Regions from separate parts of the Mesobacillus stamsii genome, predicted to be linked through region 3. Evidence: predicted binding sites of a transcription regulator. Region 3 holds the regulator's gene; each other region holds the start of a gene.
What was found. Region 3 encodes Rex, which represses fermentation and respiration genes when NADH is low (regulators of the CRP and FNR family bind a similar motif). Its sites were predicted from a motif close to TTGTGAAATATTTCACAA; they were not measured.
Positions count from the first base shown of each region.

Region 1: J2S25_RS01095 (cytochrome c oxidase subunit 2A) is a predicted target of Rex. The motif match lies at 7,690-7,707, and genes of this name have one in related genera.
Region 2: J2S25_RS16800 (DoxX family membrane protein) is a predicted target of Rex. The motif match lies at 6,916-6,933, and genes of this name have one in related genera.

Region 1 covers NZ_JAUSUN010000001.1:196,763-207,073, forward strand. The annotation lists gene J2S25_RS01070 (sulfurtransferase) at 1-614, opposite strand, end outside; gene J2S25_RS01075 (dynamin family protein) at 635-4,288, opposite strand; gene J2S25_RS01080 (isoprenylcysteine carboxyl methyltransferase family protein) at 4,611-5,180, opposite strand; gene J2S25_RS01085 (type III polyketide synthase) at 5,182-6,267, opposite strand; gene J2S25_RS01090 (SDR family NAD(P)-dependent oxidoreductase) at 6,535-7,308, opposite strand; gene J2S25_RS01095 (cytochrome c oxidase subunit 2A) at 7,941-8,090, shown strand; gene J2S25_RS01100 (cytochrome c oxidase subunit II) at 8,117-8,593, shown strand; gene J2S25_RS01105 (b(o/a)3-type cytochrome-c oxidase subunit 1) at 8,593-10,248, shown strand.
Region 2 covers NZ_JAUSUN010000028.1:30,467-40,777, forward strand. The annotation lists gene J2S25_RS16770 (ABC transporter permease) at 1-608, shown strand, start outside; gene J2S25_RS16775 (ABC transporter ATP-binding protein) at 634-1,599, shown strand; gene J2S25_RS16780 (ABC transporter permease) at 1,614-2,357, shown strand; gene J2S25_RS16785 (glycine betaine ABC transporter substrate-binding protein) at 2,387-3,307, shown strand; gene J2S25_RS16790 (ATP-binding protein) at 3,464-4,912, shown strand; gene J2S25_RS16795 (sigma-54-dependent transcriptional regulator) at 4,887-6,272, shown strand; gene J2S25_RS16800 (DoxX family membrane protein) at 6,326-6,841, opposite strand; gene J2S25_RS16805 (YhcN/YlaJ family sporulation lipoprotein) at 7,111-7,881, shown strand; gene J2S25_RS16810 (STAS domain-containing protein) at 8,099-8,920, shown strand; gene cspC (cold shock protein CspC) at 9,238-9,438, shown strand; gene J2S25_RS16820 (endonuclease I family protein) at 9,657-10,311, shown strand, end outside.
Region 3 covers NZ_JAUSUN010000025.1:3,473-13,783, reverse strand. The annotation lists gene ureC (urease subunit alpha) at 1-1,390, opposite strand, end outside; gene J2S25_RS16040 (urease subunit beta) at 1,390-1,710, opposite strand; gene J2S25_RS16035 (urease subunit gamma) at 1,729-2,031, opposite strand; gene J2S25_RS16030 (hypothetical protein) at 2,461-2,838, opposite strand; gene J2S25_RS16025 (hypothetical protein) at 2,825-3,397, opposite strand; gene groL (chaperonin GroEL) at 3,814-5,442, opposite strand; gene groES (co-chaperone GroES) at 5,550-5,834, opposite strand; gene J2S25_RS16010 (CPBP family intramembrane glutamic endopeptidase) at 6,175-6,906, shown strand; gene J2S25_RS16005 (YdiK family protein) at 6,910-7,113, shown strand; gene J2S25_RS16000 (redox-sensing transcriptional repressor Rex) at 7,138-7,803, opposite strand; gene moaC (cyclic pyranopterin monophosphate synthase MoaC) at 7,832-8,326, opposite strand; gene J2S25_RS15990 (ABC-F family ATP-binding cassette domain-containing protein) at 8,494-10,311, shown strand, end outside.

The sequences.
Region 1 (10,311 bases), on a different contig from region 3:
TCCATCCATGGTTTATTGATGGCGGTCGGAATATGCCCCGCAATTCTGTCAATCGGCTCCTCTATCCCTTTATAACGCCTGCTTTCACGTGAATCGATCAGGACTGCGTTTCCGGAGCCATTAAGCGCTATATCCTTTATTTCTTCGTAGGAGGCCAACATATCTTTCGCTTCTGTTACGATATAGGTTGTTTTTGCATATTTTGGCACGATTTGATCTGTAGGATAGCCTTTCTGTTCCCACAAAGCAAAGCCGCCGTTTAGGATATACACCTCTTCATGTCCCATGTATTTCAAAAGCCACCAGAATCTAGATGCAAAAGCACCTTCCTTGCCATCATAGACAACAATGATTGTGTCCTTGCTTATTCCGTTTGCTTCAAGTTTATCTTTTAGCAAATGCAAATCAGGAAGCGGATGCCTTCCACCATGCTCCCGGACCTCTCCTGACAAATCTTTTTCTAGATCGAAATAGACCGCTCCTGGAATATGACTTTGTTCATACTGTTGTTTGCCTTCTTCAGGATCGCCAAGCTTGAACTGGCAATCCACCACCTTTAGATTTTTCTCGTCAAGATGCTCTCTAAGCCAATCAGCTTCTACATAATTTTTCAAAAAAAACCACTCCTCCACTGTTATTCATCCACTATAAGATTAGTAAGTGCTTGTTTTACGAGATCCACTGAAAACTTTTCTTCAAGAGAAGCGGTAATCCCTTCAAAATATTCATTGATTTGTTCAGAAAAATCATTTTGTACTTTTTCAAACTCCTGCTGCATTTCTTTTAAATAGTGATTTTTCAATCTTGAATTCTCTTCCTGCAGATATTCTGTCGAAGGTTCGTGTAAAAGTCGTTCTAGTTCCTCTGCCATATATCTTTTTTCATTTTTCTCAAAGAAAGCCTTCGGATTTTTGAACAATCCAAGCGTTTTCTTAAAAATGGTACGGTCGAGGCTTTGATATGCTGGCTCAAATTCCATTCCAGATAGTGGGCCATTTTCTGTTAATGAAATCGATACCGCAGCATTTATTTTTTCCAGTTCCGTTATTATTGCTTGCTGAAACTCTTTAAGCAGATGGACAATATAGTTTTCCAGCCTTAAGGAAGTAGCCCGCATTTCTTGGGCAAGGTCATATCCAATACTTTCGATCAAATCATCCAATGCCGATTCAAGAGCCAGTTTCACATTGCGTCCATCGTCCTTTAAAAGAGCGGGATGAAAGGACTCCCTGAATAAGTCACCAAAGCGAAGGAATACACGCTGCCTAATATAATAAACCAATTCATCTGCCTCTTGTTTAAGGCGTTCTTCAAGGATGTTTGGGCTTTTTTTGGCTAAAACAGTCAGCATCCGGTCTTTTTCGAATAGCAGGTTTTGACGTTTTTCAGCCTTTGTGGCCTTGTCTTCCTCTGCTGAACGGATTATTTTTTCCAACATACTGATCGCCTGCTGCCATTTCGCCTCTGCAGACTCGACAGCCATGGTCATCAAATCCTTGGCAATGAATCGGTAAAACACTTTTTCAAAGGAGTTAAAGAGCTGGTCTCCGCTGCTGCCCGGTTGCAATTTATCTTTCAGTCCCTTTAAGCTGGAAACAGGGAAAAGTTGTGGCTTCCTAATACCGTACTGGACAAGCTGCCCTTCCACATATTCGAGAACAGTCTCTTGTTCTTCCTCTGAATTCGCCAAATCGACCGCATTGACGAGGAAGAACATTTTATCCAGTTCAAAGCTATCTTTTACCCTGCCTAGCTGAAGCAGAAATTCGCGATCTGCTTTTGAAAAGGCATGATTATAGTAGGTGACAAACAGGATCGCATCCGAATTCTTGATATAATCAAAGGCAACTCCGGTATGGCGTGCGTTGATTGAATCGGCTCCTGGGGTATCAACAAGTGTAATTCCTTTTCTTGTCAGCTCGCAATCATAATAAACTTCGATTGATTCAACAAAACATGATTTCTCCTCTTGTGCCACAAATTCACCGAAAGAATCCATGTCAACGGATAATTGCTCACCGAATTTGTCCCTGAAATGATCAAAGCCATTTGCAAAAGCTTGTAAAAAGGAGTAATGGGTTTTTTCTATTACACTATATTCGCTATTATCCAATTTAATAGTTTTGATTAGATCGATCGATCCATCGAAATCACGGACATATCCGCCAAATAATCTAAGCGATCGCTCCAGCTCATTTTTTAGTTGTTTATCTGTTTTCATTTTCACAATAACAGAGCCATGAGGATGGTCTTTCGTCACTGGTTTGATTTTATTAATCGCGGCCGTTGTTGGGTTAGGTGATACCGGCAAAATCCTCTCCCCTACAAGCGCGTTGGCAAATGAAGATTTTCCGGCACTGAATGCACCAAACAGGGCAACTGTGAATTCTCTGCCTTTTATTCGCATAGCCTTATCTTTTAATTCGCGGGAAATCTTTTTCAGTCCGGGTATCGCTTCTATCTGATCAGCTGCGTAGTTCAACTTCCCAATCAATTTCTGTTGGATATGATGAAGTTGTTCTCCCTCCCGCTCTTCCTGCTCAATTGGAGCTGTGTGAACTTGTAAAGGATCCATTTTTTTCTCAAGCGGTTCACGAGTGCCACGGACTAAATTTCTGATCATTTCTGGCTCATCTTCGTCTGCAAAAAAAACGCTTCCCACCTCATCTTCGAACTGAATCGCCTCTCCATAAAGAATCTCAGAAACTTGTCTTCTGTTCTCGGCAATTTTCCTTCTGATTCTAGACAATTCTTCCCACGCATCCAAAAGCTTTCCGTATTTCTGTTCCTTCCTGACAAGTTCATTCACTTGCTCATCATCCTGTAATTTGACTGAGTGAAGGAACATTTTTTTAATTGGTTCGAGCTTTTTTCGCGCACGGTTTTTCAGGGATTCGGCGACATCATTTGTATAATTTAAAACATAATCACCTGAAAGCCTGGCTCCAGACTTGACGGCTTCAGACAGCAGTTCTTTCCCGAAATCAATCTTAAAACCATTGGCAGCTGTCTGAAGTTCAGCTTGTGTCAAATGATATTTTCTGAATAGCTTTGCTAAAAAGTCCTTGATATGCCAGTCAAGTTGAGATTGAACCTTTTCTTCCAGATCTTTATAGAAGCTAGACAATCTGGCTGCTTTTTCCTGTTCCGTTTTTTGTTTGGAGAAAAATAAGCCTACTTTAAAATCTGGTTGCCTAGACTGCAAGTATGCTTCTGCCAGCTCCCTTGTCTGAAACGGCATCAGATAGGCATTCTTCAGGATGTCATTTTGACCTGCCCTAAATTCCTGTTCTGGATCCTGTTTCCTTTTGATGTTAGTAATTTGGCTTCTTATACCGTCTAATTCTTTAGAAAGCTGCTCCCTATCGCTTTCGCCAAGATCTGCTAAAATGGATTCAAACTGGTCAATCTGAGCGGAAACATCCTGTTCTAGATGGCTTAGATGATCCTCTGACAGCTTTTCTAAGGAACGAAAGACGGAAACAGGTAAAAGCTCCGAACGTTTGCTTTTCCGCTCGATGATGAATTTGCGAAGCTCGTCAAACTGGTTAACAGATAATTCAGGTACTTTAAGCGATGTATAAAAAATCCCAGAATGCTTTACTCCCCAGTCGGAAAACGCAGCCTGTACACTATCCTTAAATTGTTCAAACGGCAGTTCGTCATCCTGATGCTTGTCAACCTGATTAATAATTAAATAAAGCTCTTTCCCGGCGTCGGTCAGTTCTTTCGTAAAAAGGAAGTTCAGCTCCGATTGTACATGGTTATAGTCCATGACGTAAAAAACAATGTCGGAAAGATGAAGAGCTGATTCTGCCGCGATCCGGTGGGCATCATCCGTTGAATCAATTCCAGGTGTATCAATAATAGCGGCATGCTGCAGGAACTCTGCTCCGCTATGACTGATTTCAATTCCCTGTATCTCGTTACCATCCATACAAAAGTTTTTGACCGTTTCATAATCATAGGGTGCCGCATACAGTCTAGATCCGCCGTTACGAAAAAAGACTTTAGCATACTCTGCGCCTGACTTTATTTTTACCAGATTTGCACTGGTAGGGATCGGACTGGATGGCAGGATATTTTCACCGATCAATCGATTGATCATGCTCGACTTCCCTGCAGAAAAATGTCCGCAAAAGGCAATTGAAAATTCCTTCTCCATTGCTTTCTTCCCTAGTTCTCTCACTTTTTCCGCAGTTTCCCCATCTTGATTCGCAGTTACTAACTTATAGAGAGAGACAATCTTCCCGAGAAGTTTTTGCTCTTGGTGTGCAGTGTGGCCCATTCCTCAAACTCCTTGTGACAAAATAATGAATAGCTCTATTTTATACGATTTTTCGGTGTTTTCCTATTATTAGATAAATTAATGGCCAAAACAAAACCCGGACATGATGTCCGGGCTGCCACTTTTCTGCTATTTTTCCTTCAGTGCGGTTTTAAAACATTGCTTAATACATATTTCATAATGAAGAAGTAAGCAGCTATCGTTAAAACTACTAGCATAGAAACCATTTTTACGACACCGTCCTTAAAGTTCTTTAATTGAGAACTATTTTCATCTTAAGAAAAGTATAGCATGATTGAGGATCATTTTCAATGAGAGGCTGTTAATTGTCACACTTCTTTAACAAATTCGGCAGGAAACGACCGTGATTTGAAAAAACAGCTTCGTATTTAGTACATTCTTTCAAAGCCCTTTCCTCAACAGGAATCCTGATAGACAAGATCAGGATATTCAATAGCGTAAAAAGCGCCATCGTAATATAGGCCTTAAACATCAGCGGTATGACCATGAATTCCAATGCTACGATCAAATAGTTTGGATGCTTGATGATTTTATAGGGTCCTTTCTTTACAACTTGTGCTCCGGGTACGATAATAATTTTTGTATTCCAGAACCTTCCTAAAGAAGAAAGTGCCCAAATCCTCATACCTTGGGTGAACAGAAACAACGTCAACAATACAGGCCAATAATCAGACAACTGTTTATTCAATAGCGTTACTTCGGCAATAAAAACGAGAAAAAATCCTGTGTGAATCGCCACCATCGCTGGATAATGCCCCTGCCCAAATTCAATTGCTCCCTGGCTTTTCATCCAGGATTCATTTCTTCTGGCAATTAAAAGTTCCGTAATTCTTTGGAATACGATGATTCCGACAAAGAGATAAAACACCATTTTATTCCCACCTCATTAACAGCAGCTCTGAACTAAATCCAGGCCCTAGGGCTGCGCCGAGGCCAAGATCGCCTTCCTTAGCAGTTTCCATAAACCTTTTTAGCACATAAAAAATTGTCACCGATGACATATTTCCAAATTGTTTCAGGACGTCAAGGGAGATGTTGGTCATGTCTTCCGGTAGCTTCAAAGCGGAACGATAGGCATCAAGAACCTTTTTGCCGCCTGGATGGGCAATGAAGTGATCAAGGTCCGCTACCTCCAGGCTATGGGTGTTCAAAAACCTAAGTACATTAGGCTGTAGCCAGTTTTCAATAATAGTCGGAATATCTTTTGAAAAGACGACATAAAGGCCTTCATTTTTAATATTCCAGCCCATAACGTCCTCTGAATCGGGCATCGTCGTGGACTGAGTTCCGAATATATTAGGGACCGCATTCTTTTTGGCAAGTTTCTCGTAGCCAGAATCATCACCGCAGACAAGAGCACATGCAACTCCATCGGCAAACAGCGAAGTGCCGATCAGATTGCTTTTTGACCGATCGTTTCGTTGAAAAGTCAGACTGCAAAGCTCAATGGAGAGCACGAGCACTTTGGCCTTTGGGTATGCGAGGCAGTATTCATAGGCGCGCGACAACCCTGCCGCTCCGCCTGCACATCCAAGTCCCCATATCGGGATCCGTTTTGTATATTGTGAAGAAGATAGGATATTCATAATCCTCGCATCTATGCTTGGTGTTGCGATTCCGGTACTGCTGATGGTAAATATAGCATCTATTTCTTCGAAAGGGATTTCATTTTTCAGGAAATCTTCATTATGCAAACAATTTGTGATTGCCTCTGCACCAAGCCTTACAGCCGATTCGATATAGGCATCATTTTTTTCCTCAAATGTATGGTCTTTTTCGAACCAGTCAAGATCCTTGGCAAAATGGCGTTTTTCAATTTGACCATTCTGGAAAACGGTCAATAACCGGTTAATGTCCTTAAATGACTCATTAAATATCTTTTCGGCAAAGTTCATGACTTCTTCCTGCTTTATTGAATAAGGCGGAACTGCTTCAGCGATCGACAAAATTCTGGGCACGACAATACTCTCCTCCCCTATATATACGGTTACTTTTTCCATTTACCCCTGAGAGTATGCAAGCAAACAAAGATTGCTTGCATACGAAAAAAACTCCCCCCATATGGAGGAAGCCTAAGTTTTGAAGGAGTTGCTGTGCAAGTTCATTATACAATGCTGCTGAGTCGTATACATTATAAAATCTTTACCAGTTGACAGGCTCGAAAGAACATTCGTGGTGTCGCGGAGCAAAAGCAAAAATAGAAAAAATCACAATGGCCGGTTTCTTTAAAAACCGTGAATCGTCATTCCACCATCGACAAAGAGGGTTTGTCCTGTTATATAATTTCCTGCATCTGAGCTTAGGAACACAACTGGTCCGACTAGCTCTTCCAGCTCACCGATTCTTTTCAGAGGTGTAACGGCGAGGATGTCTTTTACATATGCTTCATCTTCTAAAAGTTTTTCAGTCAATGGTGTTTTGAAATACCAAGGTCCAACGGAATTTACATTGATGCCAAATTGACCCCATTCCATTGCAAGCACTTTCGTCATCTGCATGAGAGCGGCTTTGGTCGCTGCGTATACGACACCTGTCCGAAGCGCTACCTGGCCCGCTACCGAGGAAATATTAATGATTTTTCCACCAGATGGTTGGTTTTTCATGACACGGCCGGCTTCTTGAGAGATCATAAAGGCAGATTTCAAATTAGTGTCCATAATCTTTTGCCATTCCTCGTCCGTCACTTCCAACGCCTTGGAACGGATATTCATGCCTGCATTATTTACTAGAATATCAATCTTTCCCCACTTCGCTTCTATTTCCGCAATCGCCGTATGTATTTGATCCCTTTTCGTAACATCAGTAGGAAGTATAAGAGCTTTTCTTCCTATTTTTTCAATGATTCCCGCAGTTTCTGTAAGATCATTTTCGGTCCGGGCAAGAATTGCAACATCAGCCCCGGCTTCAGCTAGCCCGATCGCTAATGCTCTGCCAATCCCGCGGCCCGCACCCGTGACTATTGCCGTCTTTCTGCTTAAATCAAATGAAGGTAAGAACATCCTAACAGCCCCCTATATAAAATTGCTTTCATTTTACCATAGTATCGAACAATTCGTGATGCAAACTGCCTGTCCCAAACGCAAGCTTAAGACATCCTTATGCAGTTTAATGGAAAAAAAGCACCCTGCTCGATGCTAGTTGCTCCCACCTGGTTGCCTCTGCACTTCAATCAAGATTTGTTTTTCAGCTGTTTCCCCACAATTCAGGCAAATCTTTTTCTCATCATAAATCAGCCTGCAATGATCACAATAATACTTTTGCATGAAATTCACTTCCAAAAAAATATTCTTGATTCAGTTTATTAACAAAAACCGGAAAAGTGACTCTTTTTTTAAACTTGCTTTCCGTTAGAAGTCAAGCCCTGCCTTTCACAAGTTGTTTTTTGAATAATTTCATTTGCTCCTATTTTCACATAAATAGTTTCACAGATTATTCACATTTACCCGTCGTACCTTGTGACTTAAATCACTGTATTGACGCGCTTTCACCATTAACATAGTAAATATGTCAGGTATGAACAATTTGTGAACTGTTCAAAACCGTATTTACGTTTTCAATTTGTTTTGTATGATGAAAATGTACTTATCAATTAATGGCTAGTTTTTATTTTATGCGAAGGGAGTGGACCGGGATGGCTCAACCTGAAATCGGGAAGAAAACGCACACAAAGGTGGAAGATCAACCTTCCTTGAAAGGAACACTTGCATCGGTTTTCTTATTAGGATTCTTTTTAATTGTTACTTGGCTAGGTGTATTTTTCTTGTTTGTCGATCGTTTTTAAGACCACCAAAAGGGGAGAAAGAAGTTATGCATATTCATAAGTTTGAGAAAATCTGGTTGATATTCGGGGTAACGACCTTAATCATTTTCCTCACGGTCATCGGTGTTAGTGCCTTCTATTTAGGAAACCAACCTCCTAGCTGTTTGGCTACAGTGAATCCTGAAAACGTTGACACAACTGCTCCATTCAATGAACCAGGCTTGAAAAAGGTAGAAGGGAAAGAGTGGGATTATGAACTGGTATTTGTTGCCTCCGCCTTTTCTTACAACCCTGGAAAAGTGGAAGTGCCACTAGGAGCGAAAGTAAAAGTCATTGCTACCACGAAAGACGTCATTCACGGTTTCGAGGTAGCAGGCACCAATATTAATATGATGCTTGAGCCTGGCTTCATCAGTGAATATGTCACTACCTTTGACAAAGCAGGCGAATTTCTGATCGTTTGTAATGAATACTGTGGCGTCGGCCACCATACGATGACGTCTAAAATTGAGGTGATAGAATAATGAATACTAATTCAATGAATCCAAAAGTGGACCGTCGGGACGGCAAATTGACCATGGCGCACTTTTATGTCGCTTTCATCGCCCTTGCCATCGGCGGATTAGCAGGTCTTTTGCAGACACTAGTCCGGTCTGGAAAATTTCAATTGCCTACATGGACTGGGTATTACCAGATCCTCACCTTACATGGCGTCGTTCTTGGCCTTGTTTTAACAACTTTCTTCATTATGGGATTTCAGCTTGCACTTGTGAGTAAGACATCGGGGACCTTCACTAGAAAACAGCGCCTAACCGGATGGATCGGCTTCTGGACAATGACCATCGGAACTATAATGACAGCCATCATGATCCTTACTAACCAAGCTTCAGTCCTTTATACCTTTTATGCACCATTACAGGCTCACGCGCTTTTTTACCTAGGTCTTACTTTAGTGATTATCGGAAGTTGGATTGACGGAGCGGCAATCATTATGGCTTACACTTCATGGAGAAAAGCAAACCCAGGAAAACCCAGTCCACTGCTGACTTTTATGTCCCTTGTTAACACACTTATGTGGATTGTAGCAACAATTGGCGTCGCAGCAACGGTTTTATTCCAACTCCTTCCTTGGTCATTAGGCCTGGTAGATCGTGTTGATGTATTGGTCAGCCGTACATTGTTCTGGTACTTCGGTCATCCGCTTGTGTATTTCTGGCTATTGCCTGCGTACATGGCTTGGTATGCCATCGTTCCTAAGATTATTGGCGGAAAAATTTTCTCGGATTCTTTGGCGAGGATGTCCTTCATTCTATTCCTGCTGTTCTCGATCCCAGTAGGTTTTCACCATCAGTTGATGGAACCTGGGATTGATCCAGCATGGAAATTCCTTCAAGTGATTTTGACATTCCTTGTTGTCATTCCGTCATTGATGACAGCCTTTTCCTTATTTGCGACGTTTGAGATGTATGGACGCTCCAAAGGTTCTACAGGACTATTTGGCTGGGTAAAGAAACTTCCTTGGGGAGACGCACGTTTTGCAGTTCCCTTCATTGGCATGCTTGCTTTCATTCCTGCTGGTGCTGGCGGAATTATCAATGCTTCCAACCAATTAAACCAAGTGGTACACAATACGATTTGGGTTACCGGTCACTTTCATTTGACACTTGCAACCTCTGTTGTATTGACTTTCTTCGGGATTTCCTATTGGCTGGTGCCGCACCTGACAGGCCGAGTTCTTACAAAAGCGATGAATAAATTAGCAATTATCCAGGGCGTTGTTTGGGCAATCGGCATGACTTTCATGTCAGGTGCAATGCACGCAGCCGGCCTGCTTGGTGCACCGCGACGTTCTTCTTTCTCAACGTACGGCGGTTCTGAGCAAGCTGCTGAGTGGATTCCTTATCAGATCGCTCAGGCAGTCGGCGGAACGATTTTATTCCTTGGAATTATCCTGATGCTTTACATTTTCGTAAATCTTGCTTTCTTTGCACCTAAAGGAGAAGAAGAGTTTCCTGTTGGTGAGGTTGCGGATCAGGCTGAAAAAACACCGATGGTATTTGAAAATTGGAAGTTATGGCTCGGTATCACTGTACTTTTGATCTTATTCGCCTACACAATTCCATTCATTGATATGATCCAAAATGCACCAATTGGTTCGAAAGGATACAAGTTCTTTTAACTAAGAAAAACCGGGCAAACTGCGCCCGGTCCTTTTTTGGTTTGGCTGATAATTTATTGGTCT
Region 2 (10,311 bases), on a different contig from region 3:
GGACATATAGTGTGGAGCATCTGCAGCTTGTGGGCTTGGCCGTTTTCATTGCGATCGCAATCGGACTTCCGCTTGGGATTTATCTTACAACGAATGAAGAACTGGCTGAGACAGTTCTCCAGGTGGCTAATATCATCATGACAATCCCGAGTATCGCGCTTTTTGGGATCATGATTCCGATTCTGTCGGTCATCAATCAGGGTATCGGCTTCGTGCCAGCGGTGATAGCACTTATTTTATATTCGCAACTGCCGATCATCCGTAATACTTATGTAGCCATCAATAATGTCGATCCCAATATTCGTGATGCCGCCATTGGGCTGGGAATGAATACGATGCAGCGTCTCCTGCGTGTGGAGATTCCCAATGCCCTTCCTATCATTATGGCAGGAGTCAGGCAAGCCGTGGTCATGAATATCGGAATCGGCGCAATTGCTGCGTTTATCGGGGCTGGCGGACTTGGAGTATTGATCAACCAGGGGATTTCAAGATCGAATACAACCATGGTACTGGCAGGAGCGATCGCCATTTCCCTTCTGGCGATTGTGACAGACGGACTGCTCGGACTTCTCCAAAAACGTATGACTCCAAAAGGTTTTCAACAATAAATAGAAGTAAGATGGGGTGAAAGATATGATTAAATTTGATCAAGTCACCAAAGTGTACGGTGATAAGGTGAAAGCAGTCGATAATGTAAGCTTTGATGTACCTGAAGGCAATATCGTCGTTTTTCTAGGGCCATCGGGCTGCGGCAAAACGACAACACTTAGAATGGTAAACAGACTAGAAACGATCACGGATGGCAAAATTTTTGTCAACGGAACAGATGTGAATTCTTTGAATGAAATCGAGTTGAGACGAAAGATCGGCTATGTCATTCAACATAACGGTTTGTTCCCAAACATGACGATTGAAGATAATGTGATGGCTGTTCCTAATTTAATCGGCTGGGACCGAAAGAAAAAAGCAGACAGGTATAAATACTTGATGGATTTGGTCGGCCTGAATCCAGATGAATATCGGAAGCGTTACCCGCATGAGCTTTCAGGAGGACAGCAGCAAAGAGTCGGAATCGCTCGTGCGATGGCCGCAGACCCACCTGTCATGTTAATGGATGAACCGTTCGGGGCACTTGATCCCGTCATCCGTACCCGAATTCAAAATGAGTTTTTGCAAATTCAGCAGGAAGTGAAAAAGACAATCCTGTTTGTCAGCCATGATATTGATGAAGCCATCAAAATGGGAGACGCCATCGCAATCTTCCAAAATGGAAAACTAATGCAATATGATTCTCCTAGCGAGCTGCTTGCCCATCCTAAGAATGAGTTTGTTCGTGAATTTGTTGGCAAGGACCGCGCGTTAAAAAGTCTGAGTCTTCATACCGTGGAGGATTTGATTTCAGAACGAATGCTGCGAAAACTGGACGGCAATGAGAATTCCAACAAAAAGACAATTTCCGTTGAAACGAATCTAAGAGATGCCTTATCCATTCTGCTCAACCAGGAAGCAGACCAGCTTGTCGTCCAGGCAAATAACAAGCTTGTTGGTGCGATGAAAATTGATGATGTAGAGGCCTATTTGCATCAGCATATTAAATAAGGGGGGTGAAAAGCATGAAGAATAAGCGTTTACTATCTTTTGTCATCAAGCTGATTCTCTTCACCCTGGTTGCTAGTTTCTTCGCTTGGTCATTCAAATCGGGGTATTACCAGCTAATCATCGATGATTCAGAAGGGTTTATCTTTCTGTTAAAGCAGCATATCAATATGGTGCTCCTATCCATCTTGCTGGCAATCGTGCTTGCGATTCCAATGGGGATCCTGGTTACGAGGCCTAAATTCCAAAAGCTTCAATGGCTGTTCATGAATATAGCCAATCTCGGGCAGACCATTCCAAGTCTGGCGATCCTGGCACTGGCGATGACCTGGATGGGAATCGGTTTCAAGCCAGCGGTCTTTGCTCTGTTCCTCTATTCCTTATTGCCAATTTTACGCAATACTGTAGCTGGGATTAAATCGATTGATCCGAACTTACTGGATGCAGCAAAAGGGATCGGCTACACGCCTGCTCAAATTCTTTTGAAAATTGAACTACCAAACGCAGCCTACCCTATTATGGCTGGCATCCGGACAGCAGTGGTCATCAACATTGGAACAGCTGCTTTAGCCTATCTCGTTGGCGGCGGCGGACTTGGCGACTGGATATTCACTGGAATCATGATGAGGGACAACTCCTATCTTCTGTCCGGAGCCATCCCGGTTACTTTGCTCGCTCTCTTGGCCGATCAATTAGTCCGGTTCATCGAAAAGCTGGTTATATCAAAAGGATTAAGACAATCAATAACAATATCAGATTAAAGAGAATCCATTTTTAGGGGGAAAACAAAATGAAAAAGATTTTATCATTTACCGCATTGATCGTTTTAATGGTTTCACTGCTTTCCGCATGTAGCGGTGAAGGCGACACATCCACTTCTACTTCAGACAAAAAGGTAATCGTCGGCGCAAAAAACTATACGGAACAATTCGTCCTTTCCAAAATCCTTGCCATCTATCTGAAGGAGAATGGCTATGAGGTTGAGGAAAAAAACAATATGGCCAGCCAGGTTGTCCGTCAGGCAATTGAGAATGAACAAGTTGACCTTTATTGGGAATATACAGGAACTAGTCTCGTAAACTACAACAAGCTTGACCCACTTTCAGATTCAGTAGCAGCCTATGAAAAAGTAAAAGAAGTGGACAAAGAAAAGGGCATTATGTGGCTAAATCCATCGTCATTAAACAATACGTACACACTGATGATGAGAGAAGAAAAAGCAACAGAGCTTGGCATTAAGTCAATCAGTGATTTAGCGGCTTATTTGAATGACGGCAACGAATTGTCTTTAGGTGCAGATGCTGAGTTCGCGACGCGACCGGATGGAATTAAAGGTGTAGAGAAAGCTTACGGATTCGAGTTTGGTTCTTCCAACATTAAAAAGATGGACGTTGGCCTTTTCTATCAGGCATTAAGAGACGGACAAGTGGATGTGGCAACAGGATTCTCCACGGACAGCCGGATCAAAGCTTTCCATCTCATAAACCTTGAAGATGACAAGAGCTTCTTCCCTGCTTACAATGCGGGAATAACCGTTCATGAAAAAACGCTTGAAAAGTATCCTGAATTAGAAGAACTTCTAAAGCCTTTAGCTGAAAAAATCAACACTGAAACAATGACGGACCTTAACTACCAAGTCGATATAGACGAGAAAAGTGAAACAGAAGTCGCCAGAACATGGCTGACAGAAAACGGCTTAATTAAAGAGTAATCTAATTTTCGGAGGAAATCAGCTATGGTTTCCTCCCTTTTTCATGCTGAGTTCAGATAGTTTGTCATGATAGCGGACAATAATATGGTATAAAGGGAATAGCTGAAATAAGCTCTTATTACGATCGAGGCATGCTGTCAGAAAGGTGAAAGCGATATGAAAAGATTCTACCCATCACGATTAACCAAAAGATTTCTATATCTCACTACCACTATCTTTTTTATTCCTCTATTGATCCTATTTATTCTTGCTACTACTTCTTCAAGAGATATCATCATAAATCAGGAGATTTTATGGAAGGGCTTTATCCTGATTTTTTTAGCGGCGCTGACCACGCTTTTATTCGGTATCCGCTGGATCATTAAACCAATCAAAGCTCTTACCCAGGACGCTGCGAGCTACACAAAGGGGGGAGATTGGTTTGTTCCTGTACTTGAGAAAGAGGATGAGATCCAAACATTGTCCAGCACTATGAAGTATATGGCGGAAAGTTTACAGGCGCATGAGCGGCATCTGCAGCTGATTTTGGAATCCTTCCCTTTCGGCGTCCTCGCTATTAACCCGGAAGGCTTCATCAGTTCCATGAATACAACTGCCGGAGATCTATTGAACAGAAAGAAAGAAACAATCATTGGAAAATCGATCTCTGCCCTGCCGCTTTCTTTCAGGAATCATTTTGAACAGTGCAAGCATGTTTCCAGAAAATTTGACGGCCTTGAAGAGGACTTCACCTTTGAAAATGAAAGGGGAAAGAAAGTAATTAAGCAGTCTAGTTCCCCGTTATTAGATGAAAATAACCAAGTCATTGGAGTCCTGATCACCTTTTGGGATGTAACCAAAGTGCGCCAACTGGAGACGCATATTCAGCGTTCCGAGCAGCTGGTTGCGATTGGCCAGATGACCGCCGGGCTTGCTCACGAGGTGAAAAATCCGCTTGGAACCGTCCAGCTTGCGAGTGATTTAATTGCCAGTGAAATAAAAGAAATGACAACTGCCAATGAAAAGGACGTTGCTTCCGCTGAAATCATTTCCGAAGCGGCAAAAGATATCCAGGAAGAAATACAGCGCCTTGATCATCTTGTTAGACGGTTCCTTCAATTCAGCCGGGAAAACAAAAAGGACGAAACTATTTTCAGCATGAAGACAGTCGCCGCAGAAACGCTTCAGCTTTTATCCCATCAATTTAGGAAAAAGAAAATTCATGCGACTCTTGAGGCTGATGGCGAGGATTACTTTGTAAAAGGTGACAAAAACCAGATGATTCAGGCTTTCATCAATCTTTTTATCAATAGTATTGAGGCAGTTTCGCACCATGGTCAGATTATTGTTTCGATGAAGATCGAAAATAGTGATACTATTGAAATAGAAATAAAAGATGATGGAATCGGAATCCCCCAGCAAAAGATTAAGCGTATTTTCAACCCATTCTTTTCTACTAAACAAGAAGGTACCGGGCTGGGCTTATGGATTACCCATGATATTATCTCTTCTCATAACGGCCATATCGAGGTAGAAAGTGAAATGGGCGAAGGAACATCCTTCCTGATTTCATTGAAAAAGCACGAGGAAGGCGATCATTATGAAAAAAACCATCCTGTTAGTTGAAGATAATGAAAAATTCCGCCGCCTAACCAGGCTTACCTTGCAGAAGGAAGGGTATGACGTCATCGAAGCGGAAACAGGGAAAAACGCTGAAAAGCATATGAAGAGCGAGAACATCGACCTTGTTTTACTGGATTTCCTTCTGCCGGATACGACTGGGTTGAAGCTGCTGGAAAAATGGGCGCCCACTTTTCCGGATACTGTTTTTATTCCTTGCACAGCCTACGGAGATATTGAGGATGCAGTGAAGGCGATGAAAATGGGGGCTTACGACTACTTAACAAAGCCAATAAAGGCTGATGAACTAAAGGTCGTCATCAAACGGGCATTTGAAATGAAACATTTGAAAAAAGAAAACAAAGAGTTAAAACAGGCTGTTCAGCAAAAATATGACCTTCATGGGATGATTGGCAAGAGCCCAAAAATGCAGGAGGTCTACTCGTTAATCGAGAGAGTTGCCAAGCAGGATATCACCATCCTGCTTGAAGGAGAAAGTGGGACTGGTAAATCACGGGGAGCTTACGCTGTACACCTCGAGAGCACGCGGAAATTAGGTCCATTCATCAAAGTCAATTGTGCCGCCATCCCCTCAAACTTATTAGAAAGTGAATTATTCGGCTACGAAAAAGGCGCTTTTACCGGCGCTGTCCGATCACAGGAAGGCAAGTGCGCCGCAGCCGACAAGGGCACTCTTTTTCTCGATGAAATTGGCGAAATCTCGCTGGATGTGCAGGCAAAGCTTCTGCAATTCACCCAAGACAAGACATTTACACCGCTCGGGACGGCGAAAGAAATATCTTCAGACGTTCGCATCATCGCTGCCACTAACCGGAATTTATCGGAAATGGTACAGAACGGTGAGTTTCGTGAAGACTTGTATTATCGGTTAAATATCATTGGCATCAAATTGCCTCCATTGCGTGAGCGAATCGAAGACATCCCCTTGCTTGTCGAACAATTTCTGGCACAGTTCGAAGAAGAACATACTCGCAGCTATTCCATTTCCAAAAGTCTTTTAACAAAACTCACTTCTTATCCATGGCCTGGCAATATTCGTGAATTGCAAAATGCCTTGTCCAGGGCAACCGTTCTCTCCCGGTCTGGACAATTGATTCTCGATGATTTTCCCGAAGAAATCCAGAATCATTTTTCTGAAAAAGAAGTTGAAACTCCTGAAGCTCCGATTGAATTAACGGACGACTTTTCTTTGCCAGAACATCTGGAAAAGGTTGAAAAAGAAGTGATAGAAACCGCATTGACAAGTGAAAACGGCAATCAGGCACGCGCCGCCGAAGCACTTGGCATAACAAGACAAGGCCTCTTGTACAAGATAAGAAAACACAAAATCCTCCGAAAAAAATAAGAAAAGCTGCCAGGATTTGGAATTATTCCTGGCAGCTTTTCAACGTTAAAAAGTTAAGCTACGTTGCGTGCGGTCTCTTCTCCGCGTTTGAGAACGACTTTGCGAATAAATGGTACGACATAACGGTCTAAACCATATTTACCAGCGTTAAAGCCAGCGAACAGGATGATGAACCCGAAGAAGATGTCTGTTGGATTGTGAGATACTGTTCCGGCCAGGAAGAAGCTAAAGTTCATCACTAGACCGAAGAACATCGCAGCAGTTGTCAGAGCACCAAGAATCAAACCAAGTCCAATAAGGAATTCTCCCAGCGGCACAATAAAGTTGAATAGATCCACATTCGGGATCGCAAAGCTTTCAAGGAAATTCACGTACCATCCGTATACCATGTGTCCATCCGGACCTTTGACAGGATTTGCGACAGCGCCTTTCAGGAAGCCACTAGCATCGAAGCCTTCACCAGTCAATTTTCCCCAACCACCAGTCATCCAATTGTACCCTAGCCAAACTCTAATGACAGTCAATATACCAGCAGCAACATTGTTCTCTCTTAACCATTTTGCAAACATGTTCCTCACTCCTATAAGTTAATTAGTATTACTACACTTATAAGATAACAAATATATCTCGAAAATAGGGGTTTTTGTGAATATATTCACAATTGTGTTGAAATGTTTTGAACGAAATGTGTCAACGTGCATGAAAAAGCAGCTTTTCTAAAAAAATGCCTTCATTCCGGCCTGAGCTACTTTAAATCAGAAAAAAATCCTTCCGTACTGCATATCGCTGCAAATTTTAGCCATCATAAGGATGACAATACCAACTAGGAGTGATCAGAATGAAAAAATTAGTCATCATTGCAGGCTGTGCTATTTTCACATTCGGTTTGGCCGGGTGTGGAGCCAATAACAATGCTGCCGACGATAACGGCAATCAGCGAGTCCAAATCTCACAGGTTAAGCGCGGTCCAGCAACCGACGGCACCAAGCTCCAACTGGCTGACCGGGCAGAGCGCCAGGTAGAGCAGCTGCCGCAAGTGGACGACGCACGAATCATCATCTCAGATAACAATGCATACGTAGCTGTTAGACTTGCGGACAACAATGGCGAAACGAATGGAAATGCATCTGTCAATGATGCACTGGATGGCAACGGCAAGACTTTTGCCGAGAACGGACAAGTGGATCCGGGTAACAACCGCGCAGGAAATAATGGAATCATTGACGGCAAAGGGGACGCTGGAAATGGCGACCGCCAAAATATAGGAAACACAAATCGCCCTCTTGATCCTAATAACGGCAACGGAACAATGAATGGAAATACGAATGGCAATGGAATGGACAATGGAAGTATGAATGGAATTGGTAATACAAACATGAATGGAAATGCAGCTGGCAACACCATGAACGGCAATAATAGCCAGCTGGAGATGCAAATTGAACAAAGAGTGCGTCAAGCAAATAACCAAATCGATAAAGTTTTTGTTTCAGTTGACCGCGATGCCTATACCAGAATGGGAACATTCGCCGATGACCTCCGCACCGACAGCAACAGAGACGGGATCTTCGAAGACTTCCGTAATGCAATGGACAGTTTCTTTGGCAGATAGCATTTGAAAGCATAGGATTTCCCTCCTATGCTTTTTTTGCGTCGATTTTTCATTATCCCGTTTTAAATGTTTATTTGTAAGAACTAACTATACCTACACCGTTTCCTCTGCAATTCGAAATTTTTAATTATAAATTTTTTCGAGTAACTGGTTTATAAATCGACAGAATGGGTATAAATAATTTGCTGAGAAGATGCTTTGTGCAGGGGGGGAAGATTTGCATAACACCGATGATCTAAGAAAAGAAATTAAAATCTACTTTCACGATAATGAGAAAATATTTGAAGAGAATTTACTTTCTCAAGCAGTTAATGTTTCGTCGAAAATAACCGAGATTTTAGAAAAAGGAAATATTGACCTATTAAAAAATGCAAGAAAATTAATTTTCTTTATAATTGATCAAAACTATAAAGATTTAGTTGCTTTTGCAGAAGAGGAAGGAATTGCATGGGCAAGACATTCTTTAACTCTACCTCTAAAATTAGAATGGATTCAAGCAATCAGAAGAACTTTATGGAAGATCATTGGACAAATTGATGAAGAAAAGAACCTGACAAATGAAAAAAAAGATTTTTATGAATTGGAAGAATTTATAAATGAACAAATAGACCAATTTCTTAACAGTTTCTTTCTCAGTTATTCTAAATCCAAAGATCAAATGCTCCATAAGCAAAGAGAAATGGTCGAACATTTGTCTGTCCCTATCATTCCAGTAAGTGAGACTGTTTCTGTTCTACCTCTAATTGGTGCAATTGATTCGTTTAGAATTAGAATAATTGAAGAAAAAGTTTTAAACGAAATAGCCAACACAAGGTTCCAAAATTTAGTCATGGACTTATCAGGTGTCGCCATGATGGATAAAGATGTTATCCACTATTTTAAAAAAATTTTGACTGGAGTGTCCATGATGGGCTGCAAGACCATCCTGACCGGACTCAGACCAGACCTCGTCAGAAAAATGGTACATGACGGAATACTTTTTGATAAAGACACAGAAACAAGAGGAACACTGAAAGAAACATTAAAAGATTTCCTTTAGTCGCAAAAAAACCACTCCCCTACTGGGGGTCAGACCCCCAGTAAGGCAGTGCGTTAATTCATTATAGTTTTATGGTTTTTTGGGTAGCGTTATTTATGGACTCGCCATTATTCCGACAAAAGTTTTCCTCTTTATAGTTACTATTTTAAAAATAATCCAAAAGAAGATTTGCTTTATTTTGCGTTTCCTGTTATGATAAAAAAGAATTATTTTTGTTCGGTGTAAAGGATAGTATAAGTATCAACTTTTCGTCTTGATGATCACTTTGGGCAAGGATAGTAATACGTTGTGCGAGTACGCACTAGGAGGCAACAAAAATGGAACAAGGTACAGTTAAATGGTTTAATGCAGAAAAAGGTTTCGGATTCATCGAGCGCGAAGGTGGAGACGACGTATTCGTACACTTCTCTGCTATCCAAAGTGAAGGCTTCAAATCTTTAGACGAAGGTCAAAAAGTTACATTTGACGTGGAGCAAGGCGCTCGTGGAGCCCAAGCTGCAAACGTTCAAAAAGCTTAATCTTAAATCGATTATATAAAACAGGCTCTCTTTAGAGCCTGTTTTTTTTATTGCAAAATTTGATTAGCTATCCTTCCGTGAATTTAGACTCTTTACTACCAAACCTATTTTTTTGACAAATGCTCGATCTTTGCTAGTTCTGCATTTTAACTCTTATTTGAAGGTTACTCTTGGAAACGGTAAAATAGGAATACGATGACGAGAATGAGGAGTTCGTTATGTCTAAATATAAAAAGCAACGGCAAACTATGAACTGGGAACACAAGTACGATTCACTTGACTTGAAAAAGCTGCTGACAATCCTAAAGGACAATCGCCGCGATATCCAGAGCAATCAGCAACTTTACTTTGACCATGAACAGGATAAATTAGACATCAAAGATTATTACCGTGGTGCACAGGATCTTGATTTGTCCAGTCTTGCACTATTTTACAAATTCCACACAATCGTATTCCATTCTCATAAAAACCAGCTCCCCTACTTCCTTGCCAAAGATTTGTATCTGTACACCTGGGTCGATTTATATCCTGACGGTTCTGCTAAAAGCATTTATTCCAGCCAGTTGAAGGACCCCGAGTCACTGCTTATGGAGGATAATGAAACTCTAAGAGAGAAATACGATGAATTTAGAAAACGATCTCGGAAAATCCAGATGAATGGTTTTGATTCCATCAAAGAACTGAAGATGTTTGAGGATCATTTTAAAATGAACACCGAGCATATTGTCCCGCAATCCTGGTTCGACGGTGCTGAACCGATGAAGGGGGATCTTCATCATCTGTTTGTTTGCGAACCGGATTGCAATATTTCGCGTTCCAACTTTCCGTTTGCCGATTTTGATTTTTATAACCCAGAATCGGAAAATGAACCGA
Region 3 (10,311 bases):
TTGGATCACCCATTATACTATGAGCAATCATCCCACCTTTTAGAATAAGATCTGGTTTCACTCCAAAAAATGCTGGGTCCCACAAAACTAAATCAGCAAATTTCCCCACCTCCACAGATCCCACATATTCCGAAATACCATGTACAATTGCTGGGTTAATGGTGTATTTGGCAATATATCTTTTGATCCGAAAGTTATCTCCTACTGAGAGGTCCTCTTGCAGCTTGCCTCGTTGCTTCTTCATTTTATCGGCTGTTTGCCATGTGCGGGAAATCACCTCCCCTACACGTCCCATTGCCTGCGAGTCCGAAGAAATCATACTGAACACACCTAGGTCATGTAAAATATCTTCAGCTGCAATTGTTTCCTTTCTAATTCTTGAATCCGCAAAAGCAACGTCCTCCGGAACACTCGGATCCAAGTGATGACAAACCATAAGCATATCTAGATGTTCTTCCAGTGTGTTTACTGTAAATGGACGAGTTGGATTTGTAGAGGAAGGAAGAATATTAGAATATCCAGCTGCTTTAATAATATCTGGAGCATGCCCACCTCCAGCGCCTTCCGTATGAAAAGTATGGATAACCCTGCCATCGATAGCAGCTAAGGTATCTTCCACAAACCCTCCTTCATTTAAAGTGTCTGTGTGGATAGCAACTTGAATATCAAACTGATCCGCTACTTTTAAACTAGTATCAATCGTCGCAGCAGTTGTTCCCCAATCTTCATGAAGCTTTAATCCAATAGCTCCTGCTTCTACCTGTTCAATAAGAGGTTTTTCATCTGAAGAATTTCCCTTTCCGAAAAATCCAAGATTCATCGGATATTCTTCTGCAGCAAGAAGCATTCCATGAATATTCCATGGTCCCGGTGTACAAGTTGTTGCATTTGTTCCTGTTGCAGGACCTGTACCCCCACCTAACATTGTCGTAATCCCAGAGGAAAGGGCAGTCTCAATCTGCCCGGGAGATATGAAATGAATATGAGCATCAATCCCACCCGCAGTTACTATTTTTCCCTCTGCAGCAATTACTTCTGTAGAAGCACCAATAACAATATCAACATTGTCCATCAATAGTGGGTTTCCCGCTTTTCCAATAGCAGTAATATAACCATCCTTCACCCCAATATCAGCTTTATAAATGCCTGTATAATCGAGAATAATAGCATTGGTGAAAACTAAGTCGACACTCTCAGCTCTAGTCGCTAAGGGATGCTGCCCCATTCCATCTCGGATAACCTTGCCACCGCCAAACTTCACTTCGTCTCCATAGGTTGTATAATCTTTTTCAATCTCAATAAATAGTTCGGTATCTGCCAAACGGACGGCATCTCCAACTGTTGGACCAAACATATCAGCATACTGCTTTCTCGGCATTTTAAAGCTCATTAATCAACCACCTTTCCTACCGGACCATTTGTTTTGTTATTTAAACCGTAGACCATTTGTTCGCCTGAAAATGGAACAAGTTCTACTTCCTTTTGAACTCCAGGCTCAAAACGTACAGCAGTACCAGCAGGAATATTAATGTGCATTCCAAAGGCTTGTTCCCGGTCAAAGTGTAAACCTGAATTGACTTCAAGGAAATGAAAATGCGACCCTATTTGAATCGGTCGGTCTCCTCTATTGAGAACTTGAATCTTCTTCGCTTGTTTATTTTCGTTGCATACAATCATTTCTTTTTTCAACACATACTCACCAGGAATCATTGCCTACTCCTCCTTTTATTAACGAATTGGGTCATGCACCGTCACAAGCTTTGTCCCATCCGGAAAAGTTGCCTCCACCTGAATATCATGAATCATCTCAGGAACACCCTCCATTACATCTTCCCTTGATAATATTGTGGCACCGAACTGCATTAACTGAGCTACCGTCTTTCCATCCCGCGCACCTTCAAGGACTTCATATGTAATAATAGCAATAGCCTCTGGATAATTAAGCTTCAACCCTCGTTTTTGCCTACGCCGTGCTAAGTCAGCTGCTACAACGATCATTAATTTCTCCATTTCCCGCGAAGTAAGCTTCATTTATTTCACCCCTTCATTCAATATAACCCAATTAGCACATCGTTTAATATTCGATGTAAGATTACCTTACATAAAAATATTTTAAAAAATGAAAAAATAGATACGTTAGGACAAGTAGGGCCGGTTTTCAACACTCCTTTCCCGGATAATTGGACCATCACAAAAAGAAAAAGAAGCCTCCCAAAAGTTCAGTGAACTTTTGAAAAGCCTCTATAAAAACATCCATATTAGCAAACCACTCTCTTACTACAAAACCAAATCCTATCAAGGGTTCTAGGGCATTATGGTGTAGTGTTGCCCAATGATTAACAGATAGATTGGAATACTATAGCAAAAATGAATCGATCAGGTTTTTTAGAGGTACAACCTTTAAGATTAACTCATTTTCAAGTTAGAAGAAGCTTCCCGAAAATTCCAGTCATCTTTTTGTTACACTCTTTTAATACCTTCTAAATTAAAATAAACATTTTTTGCCCTAAAGGGAGCAGGACTTGTATATTGTAATTTAAATCTGTCAAAATCACTTATTCGCTTAGAATGATAATAAGGATGAGTAAACGATAATTTTTCATTTCTAAGCCAACTTGGTACTTCAATAGAATAAATTTGCAAATAATAATCTATCAAGGCTGATACTTTAGTTAAGTATGTTAACTCAGTATCATTACATAATTCTAAATCTATTGGATTGATAAGACTCTCAATAAACTCCATATCCTTTGTTCTTAGGATTTCTAATAATTGATTTAAACTTGTATCTTCATCAGGATACTCGAATAATGAAAGTAAATACTTATTCCCAATCATATCCTAAATCCTTTCCTAAATATTTTATAAAATTTATTTGTCTCTCGCCGATTAGAGTTAGCGGTATATAATTATTAAAAATAGTTAAAAGTTCATTTTTAGTAGTAATACCTAAATCTTTACATAGTAAAAAGGCATCAACAAAATCCTTAGCAGGTTCTGGTCTAGCTGCTAATATTTTCATTGCTAACAATTGTTCTGCCCTAGGTTTTAAAATTTTTAAGTTGGAATATACCTTATAGGTTTCTTTATCTTCTCTTAAAATGGCTTTCAGCGGCTCCTTAATCTCTTCATTTATCCAACCCTCTGAAAGATTAAAAATAAACTTGGTTTGGGCTAATATGTTATCCAATAATTTCGTATTAGTGTTACCAAACACACAGTCTATATCTTTAGTTGCTGGTCTATTATCATATACCATCGTCATAATAGAACCACCATAAATTGTTATCTCTAGTTGCAATAAATTTTCTTTTAGCCGTTCATTTAGATAATCAAATATCTCTAACAACTTATCCTTATCCATTAATCCAATATTATTAGAATTAGAATTAGTCACCTTATTCCACCTCTATCAGGTTTTTGCATTCTATCTTCATTATATCATTAAAAATATCAACAAAATAACCATTCTCATTAGAATATTAATAGGTGAACACTCACTAATAATGCGCCGATTTCTTCTTACGCTCCCATATCATAACCCAATTTTCTTCTTTTTCAAAATCTAAATAAAAGCGATACAATACTTTCTTCATGGTAAGTTGTCCTCTTCCTTCGCAATCGCCAAGCCATTTTTATAAAGCTCACAAAGTCTACTGACTTCATATTCAACAAGAAACCAAAAAGAAGCTTCCCACAAGTTTGCTCAACTTATGAGAAGCCTCCGTTAAAATCCTCAATATTAGCAAAATGTTAGCAAATCACTCTAAGCACCCTACAAAACCCACTCATATCAAGGGTTGGAGGCACTTATTACATCATGCCGCCCATTCCACCCATGCCGCTCATGTCAGGCATGCCGCCGCCGTTTTCTTCTGGAATGTCAGCAACTACTGCTTCAGTAGTCAGGAACATTGCAGATACGGATGCTGCGTTTTGTAGAGCAGAGCGTGTAACTTTTGTTGGGTCAACGATACCAGCTTCGATCATGTTTACCCACTCGCCAGTTGCAGCGTTGAAGCCTGTGCCGACTTCTTCGCGCTTCAAGCGCTCAACGATGACTGAGCCTTCAAGGCCTGCGTTGTGAGCAATTTGGCGAACTGGTTCTTCAATTGCACGAAGAACAATGTTCACACCAGTAGCTTCGTCGCCTTCTGCCTGGATTTCGGATACTTTTTTGTATACGTTTAGAAGCGCAACGCCTCCGCCTGCAACGATCCCTTCTTCCACTGCAGCGCGAGTTGAGTTAAGGGCATCTTCAATGCGAAGCTTACGTTCTTTCAATTCAGTTTCAGTAGCAGCACCAACCTTGATGACTGCAACGCCGCCAGCTAGCTTTGCTAGGCGCTCTTGCAGCTTTTCACGGTCAAATTCAGAAGTTGTTTCTTCCATTTGCACACGGATCTGGTTGATACGGCTTTTGATTTGTGCGCTGTCTCCAGCACCCTCCACGATCGTGGTGTTTTCTTTTGTAACAACAACTTTAGAAGCGCGTCCTAAAGAGGTGATCGTAGCAGACTTAAGGTCGCGGCCTAATTCTTCCGTGATCAATTCGCCGCCAGTTAATGCAGCGATATCTTCTAGCATTGCTTTGCGGCGGTCGCCGAAGCCAGGAGCTTTTACTGCAACTGCGTTGAATGTTCCGCGAAGCTTGTTGACTACCAATGTTGCAAGTGCTTCTCCTTCAACATCTTCCGCAATAAGCAATAATGGCTTACCTTGTTGGACAACCTGCTCAAGAACAGGAAGAATTTCCTGGATGCTGCCAATTTTCTTGTCAGTAATCAGGATATATGGGTTTTCAAGAACTGCTTCCATTTTGTCAGAATCAGTTACCATATAAGGTGATGCATATCCGCGGTCGAACTGCATACCTTCCACAACATCCAATTCTGTTGTGAAGCCTTTAGATTCCTCGATTGTGATTACGCCATCGTTGCCAACACGCTCCATTGCTTCAGCGATCAATTGGCCCACTTCTACGTCATCAGCAGAGATTGCGGCAACTTGAGCGATAGAAGCCTTCCCTTCGATTGGCTTAGAAATAGCCTTTAACTCTTCAACTGCTTTAATAACAGCTTTTTCCATCCCTTTACGGATACCCATTGGGTTCGCTCCGGCAGTTACGTTCTTAAGACCTTCGCGGATCATCGCCTGAGCAAGAACGGTTGCAGTAGTTGTACCGTCACCAGCAACATCATTTGTCTTGCTTGCTACTTCAGCTACCAGCTTAGCACCCATGTTTTCGAATGCATCTTCAAGTTCGATTTCTTTTGCGATTGTAACACCATCGTTCGTGATTAATGGTGAACCAAATTTCTTCTCAAGTACCACGTTACGTCCTTTTGGTCCAAGAGTTACTTTTACTGCATTTGCAAGAGAATCTACGCCGCGAAGCATCGCGCGGCGAGCTTCTTCACTGAATTTAATTTCTTTTGCCATGGTAGAAAAACCTCCTTAGGATTTTTATTTGTTATATGAATCTCTACACTTTTGTTTGTGTCTAGCTTTAGCGCCTAGTCCCTCGAGACGTTGGCGCTTCCGCTATTCTATTCTACTACTGCTAAAATGTCGTTTTCACGTAGGATCAGGTATTCAGTTCCCTGATACTTCACTTCTGTGCCTGCGTATTTTGAGAAGATGATGCGGTTTCCGACTTCAACTTCAAGAGCAACGCGCTCTCCGTTTTCAAGTACACGGCCAGTACCAACAGCTACGACTTTTCCTTCTTGAGGTTTTTCTTTCGCTGTGTCGGGTAAAACGATACCGCTTGCAGTTTTTTCTTCAGACTCAACAAGCTCGATAATAATACGATCTCCTAATGGCTTGATCAAGTGAAACAACCTCCTCAAATTATATGTAGATTCTTGTTTATTAGCACTCACCTTTATAGAGTGCTAACACAATTTATATAATAATGAATCTCGATTTTTTTTGCAAGCAGGAAGGATAATTTTTTTATAAAATTTTCTAAACAGCTTCTAAACCGTCTTTCTTATTCTTATGTGGGATCGCTTATATGACCGCCTGTTCCCTGGAATTTTGCTAAAAATAGTTAGAAGACAACCTGATATTTGAACTTTCCCAACACTTACTAGTAAAATGGATAGATAGCATTTCTATAATAGCTGCACATCTTCAAATAAACCGATCCTACTAGAAGGAGTTTTCATTTTGAAAAAGGAATACTGGTTCGTCATTATTGCCTATATCGTCATGCAGATTTCCAGCTTGGTCGGTGTACCGTTTGTTGTCTTTATCGGAACTGCCATGGGAAAAAGTCTGGAGGAAATGCAAACCCTCGCGATTCCATACTGGCTAGTGATCAGCTTTTCACTGACACTCTTGATCATCCTTCTAATTTTAAGGAAGGAAAGAACGAAGGACACTGATTTTCGCGACGCTTCTTCACCGGCAAGCTCGGCTGCCTGGGCATTCGGCGGGGTATTTCTTGCCTTGTTTGCCCAGTCGATTGCAGGTACTATAGAAAGCATGCTGGGAATTGAAATGGGCTCAGAGAATACTCAGCAAATCATCAAACTGATTACACAATTCCCGGTTGTCATCCTTGTCAGCTCGATTATTGGTCCAATTCTAGAGGAAATCGTCTTCCGAAAGATTATTTTTGGGAGACTGCACCAGAAAATGAACTTTTTCTTTGCCGCCTTGATCAGTTCCGTTATTTTTGCGTTGGCCCATATGGAGCCTGAACATGTGATCCTATACTCAGCTATGGGATTCACTTTTGCCTTTCTATATGTGAAAACAAAACGGATCATTGTGCCGATCATTGCCCATGTTACAATGAATACAATGGTTGTTATGCTTCAATCGGTATTTCGAGAAGACATTGAGAGAATGATAAAAGAAGCAGAAAAAATTCAAAGCTTTATTGGGGGATTTTAAGTCATGAAGCAATCGCCTATATTTTCAGGCGTTGTCTATATCTTGTTAGGCAGCTTATTTACCTATTTCGCGATCCAGAATGTCAACGAAACAGGCTGGGGGTTTTTCAGCTATTTGCTCGTAGCCCTTGCAACATTCGACTTTGGGTCCGGCATCAGAATGGTCCTGTTCCATTTCAAACTGAAGAATAACCAGAATAAAAAATAGCTCCTTCATCTGAAGGAGCTATTTTTATTCTTCCACTTCCGTTATTTCCGCGTCGGTTGGATAATGCTTCAAGAAATAAATCAACGATTGCAATTCTACTGCGAGATCAATATGATGGATTCTGATGGAAGTCGGTACATTCAGCCTTGCCGGTGTAAAGTTAAGAATTCCCTTTACATTTGCCTGCACCAATCTGTCCGTAATCGACTGTGCCACGGTGGAGGGCACCGTCAGAATTGCAACCTGAATGCCTTCCTCTATAAGAACCTTGTCAAGATCATCCATGTGATAGACTGGTACATCGCCAATCTGTGTTCCCACCTTATTCGGATCAACGTCAAAGGCAATTTTAATTTTCGTATTATTGTTTTTGGAAAAATTATAGTTCAAAAAAGCGGTGCCCAAATTTCCGACACCGATTAGACCGACCTTTGTAAGTTCATCCTGGTCCAGCGTCTTTCGAAAAAAAGTCAGCAGATAGTTTACATTATAACCGTAACCCTTTTTGCCCAAAGCCCCAAAATAGGAAAAGTCCCTTCTGATCGTCGCTGAATCTACTTTGACAGCCTCACTCAGTTCCGCAGACGAAACCCTTTGCTTGCCTGAAGAATGCAAGTTCAATAAAAATCGGTAATAGAGAGGCAAACGTTTTGCCGTTGCTTGCGGAATCTTCATTCCATCGTTGGTCATTCTCAAATCCTCCACCCTGTTTGTATTTCTATTTTATCTTCTCATCTCGCTTAAAATCACCATTTTTCCCGCCGGTTTTTTCTAAAAGATATGTCTTGCCAATCACCATGCCTTTGTCTACGGCCTTGCACATATCATAAACAGTCAGCGCGCATGCAGATGCTGCTGTTAACGCTTCCATTTCTACACCTGTGTTTCCTTTCGTTTTAACTGCTGCAGCAATTGCGAGAGTATAGTCACTCCCATTTTGCTCCCAAGCAAATGAAATGTCTATGCCTGTTAAGGGAATCGGATGGCACATAGGAATAATCTCGGAAGTCTTCTTGGCTGCCATGATGCCAGCAACCTGAGCGACCGCTAGTACGTCGCCTTTTTTTATTTTATTTTCGGTAATTCTGCCATATATATCTTCATTAACGGTAATGCTTGAATGGGCAACTGCCGTACGGACGGTCTCTGGTTTTTCACTGACATCGACCATCTTCGCTCTTCCCTCATCATTAAAATGCGTAAATTCTGCCATGCTCAAGCTCCTTTCAACCAAATAATACACTATTTTCACAAACTTGTGTGTGAACTTTGTTTCTATCCTTACATGTTAAGGCTGAATGTCTCCCCTCACAAGCAAATATTGCCGAGCCCTTTAGTTTGGGTTACACTATCCATAAGGCATTAGAGGTGAAAAAAAAAATGATTTTATTACAAGTTAATCAGCTCTCAAAATATTTTGCGGCTGATCTTATTTTAGCGAATATTAAGTTTGAAATACAGACTAATGATCGAGTTGCCCTGGTCGGCAGGAATGGTGCTGGAAAATCAACCCTGCTGAAAATCATTGCTGGCTATGAATCACATGACGGTGGAGACATCATCCGCCCGAAAGGCACATCGATCGGCTATCTTGCCCAGAATACCGGACTGGAATCCGAGAAAAGCATCTGGGAAGAGATGCTCGCTGTTTTTGACGAATTGCGCAGCATGGAAAAAGAGCTGCGGCGGCTTGAGGAGACCATGTCTGATCCTGGAATCCTTTCCAATGAAGCAGAGTATGCTAGAATTTTGAAAGATTATGACCTTTGTCAAGTTCAGTTCAAGGAGCAAGGCGGTTATCAATACGAAGCAGATATTCGTTCGGTCCTTCACGGCCTGAACTTTCAGTCTTTTGATTATTCCACAAAAATCTCCACTTTAAGCGGTGGACAGAAAACAAGGCTTGCACTCGCTAAGCTGTTATTAACGCATCCTGACATCTTGATCCTTGATGAGCCGACAAACCATCTTGACATAGATACACTTTCTTGGCTTGAACAGTATCTTCAAGGCTATGATGGGGCCATTTTGATTGTTTCTCATGATCGTTATTTTCTCGATAAGGTAGTGAACCAGGTATACGAAATCTCCCGCCATCAGCTGACGAAATTCCCAGGAAATTACAGTTCGTATTTGCATCAGAAAGCCGCAAATTACGAACGCGACCTGAAGCTTTATGAAAAACAGCAGGATGAAATCTCCAAGCTTCAGGACTTTATCCAGCGGAACCTTGCCAGGGCCTCGACAACAAAACGCGCCCAAAGTCGCCGGAAGCAGTTAGAGAAGATAGACCGAGTGGACAGGCCGTTAGCTGACGAAAAATCCGCTTCCTTCAGCTTCCAGATCGAGCGCCAGAGCGGAAATGATGTCTTGAGAGTGGACGCCCTTTCAGTTGGCTATCACAACCAGCCCGTGTCAAAGGATATTACCTTCCATCTTTCTCGCGGTGATAGTACGGCACTGGTCGGACCTAATGGTGTTGGAAAGTCGACATTGCTGAAAACCATTGTTGAAAACCTGCCATCGATCGCTGGCAGCATCCAATATGGCTCCCATGTCTCGATCGGCTATTATGACCAGGAACAGGCAGAGTTGAGTTCGAATAAACGGGTTTTAAACGAGCTATGGGACGAGCACCCGCTGAAATCCGAAAAGGAAATCCGCACCGTATTGGGCAACTTCCTGTTTTCAGGCGATGATGTGTTAAAAATCGTTTCTACCCTGAGCGGCGGTGAAAAAGCACGGTTGGCACTTGCCAAGCTGATGCTGCAAAATTCCAATTTTCTCATTCTAGATGAACCAACAAACCATCTCGATCTGGACAGCAAGGAAGTTCTAGAGAATGCTTTGATTGATTATCCGGGCACCATCCTGTTTGTTTCCCATGACCGTTATTTTATAAACAGGATCGCCACAAAGGTTCTGGAGCTGAACCGCAGTGGGGCAACAGAATATTTAGGTGATTATGATTACTACGTCGAAAAGAAATTAGATCAGGAAGAACTGAAGGCACTTGCCAGACAGGCTGCAATAGCGGCTGGCAAGGTTACCGAATCAGTCAAACAGGACAAAACCTCCTACGAACAGGATAAAGAGGCAAAGAAGCTGGAACGTCAGCGCAAGCGGCGTATGGAAGAAGTCGAAGCGCTGATTGACAAGCTCGAGACAGAGGCCGCCGAATACGAAGAATTGCTTTGT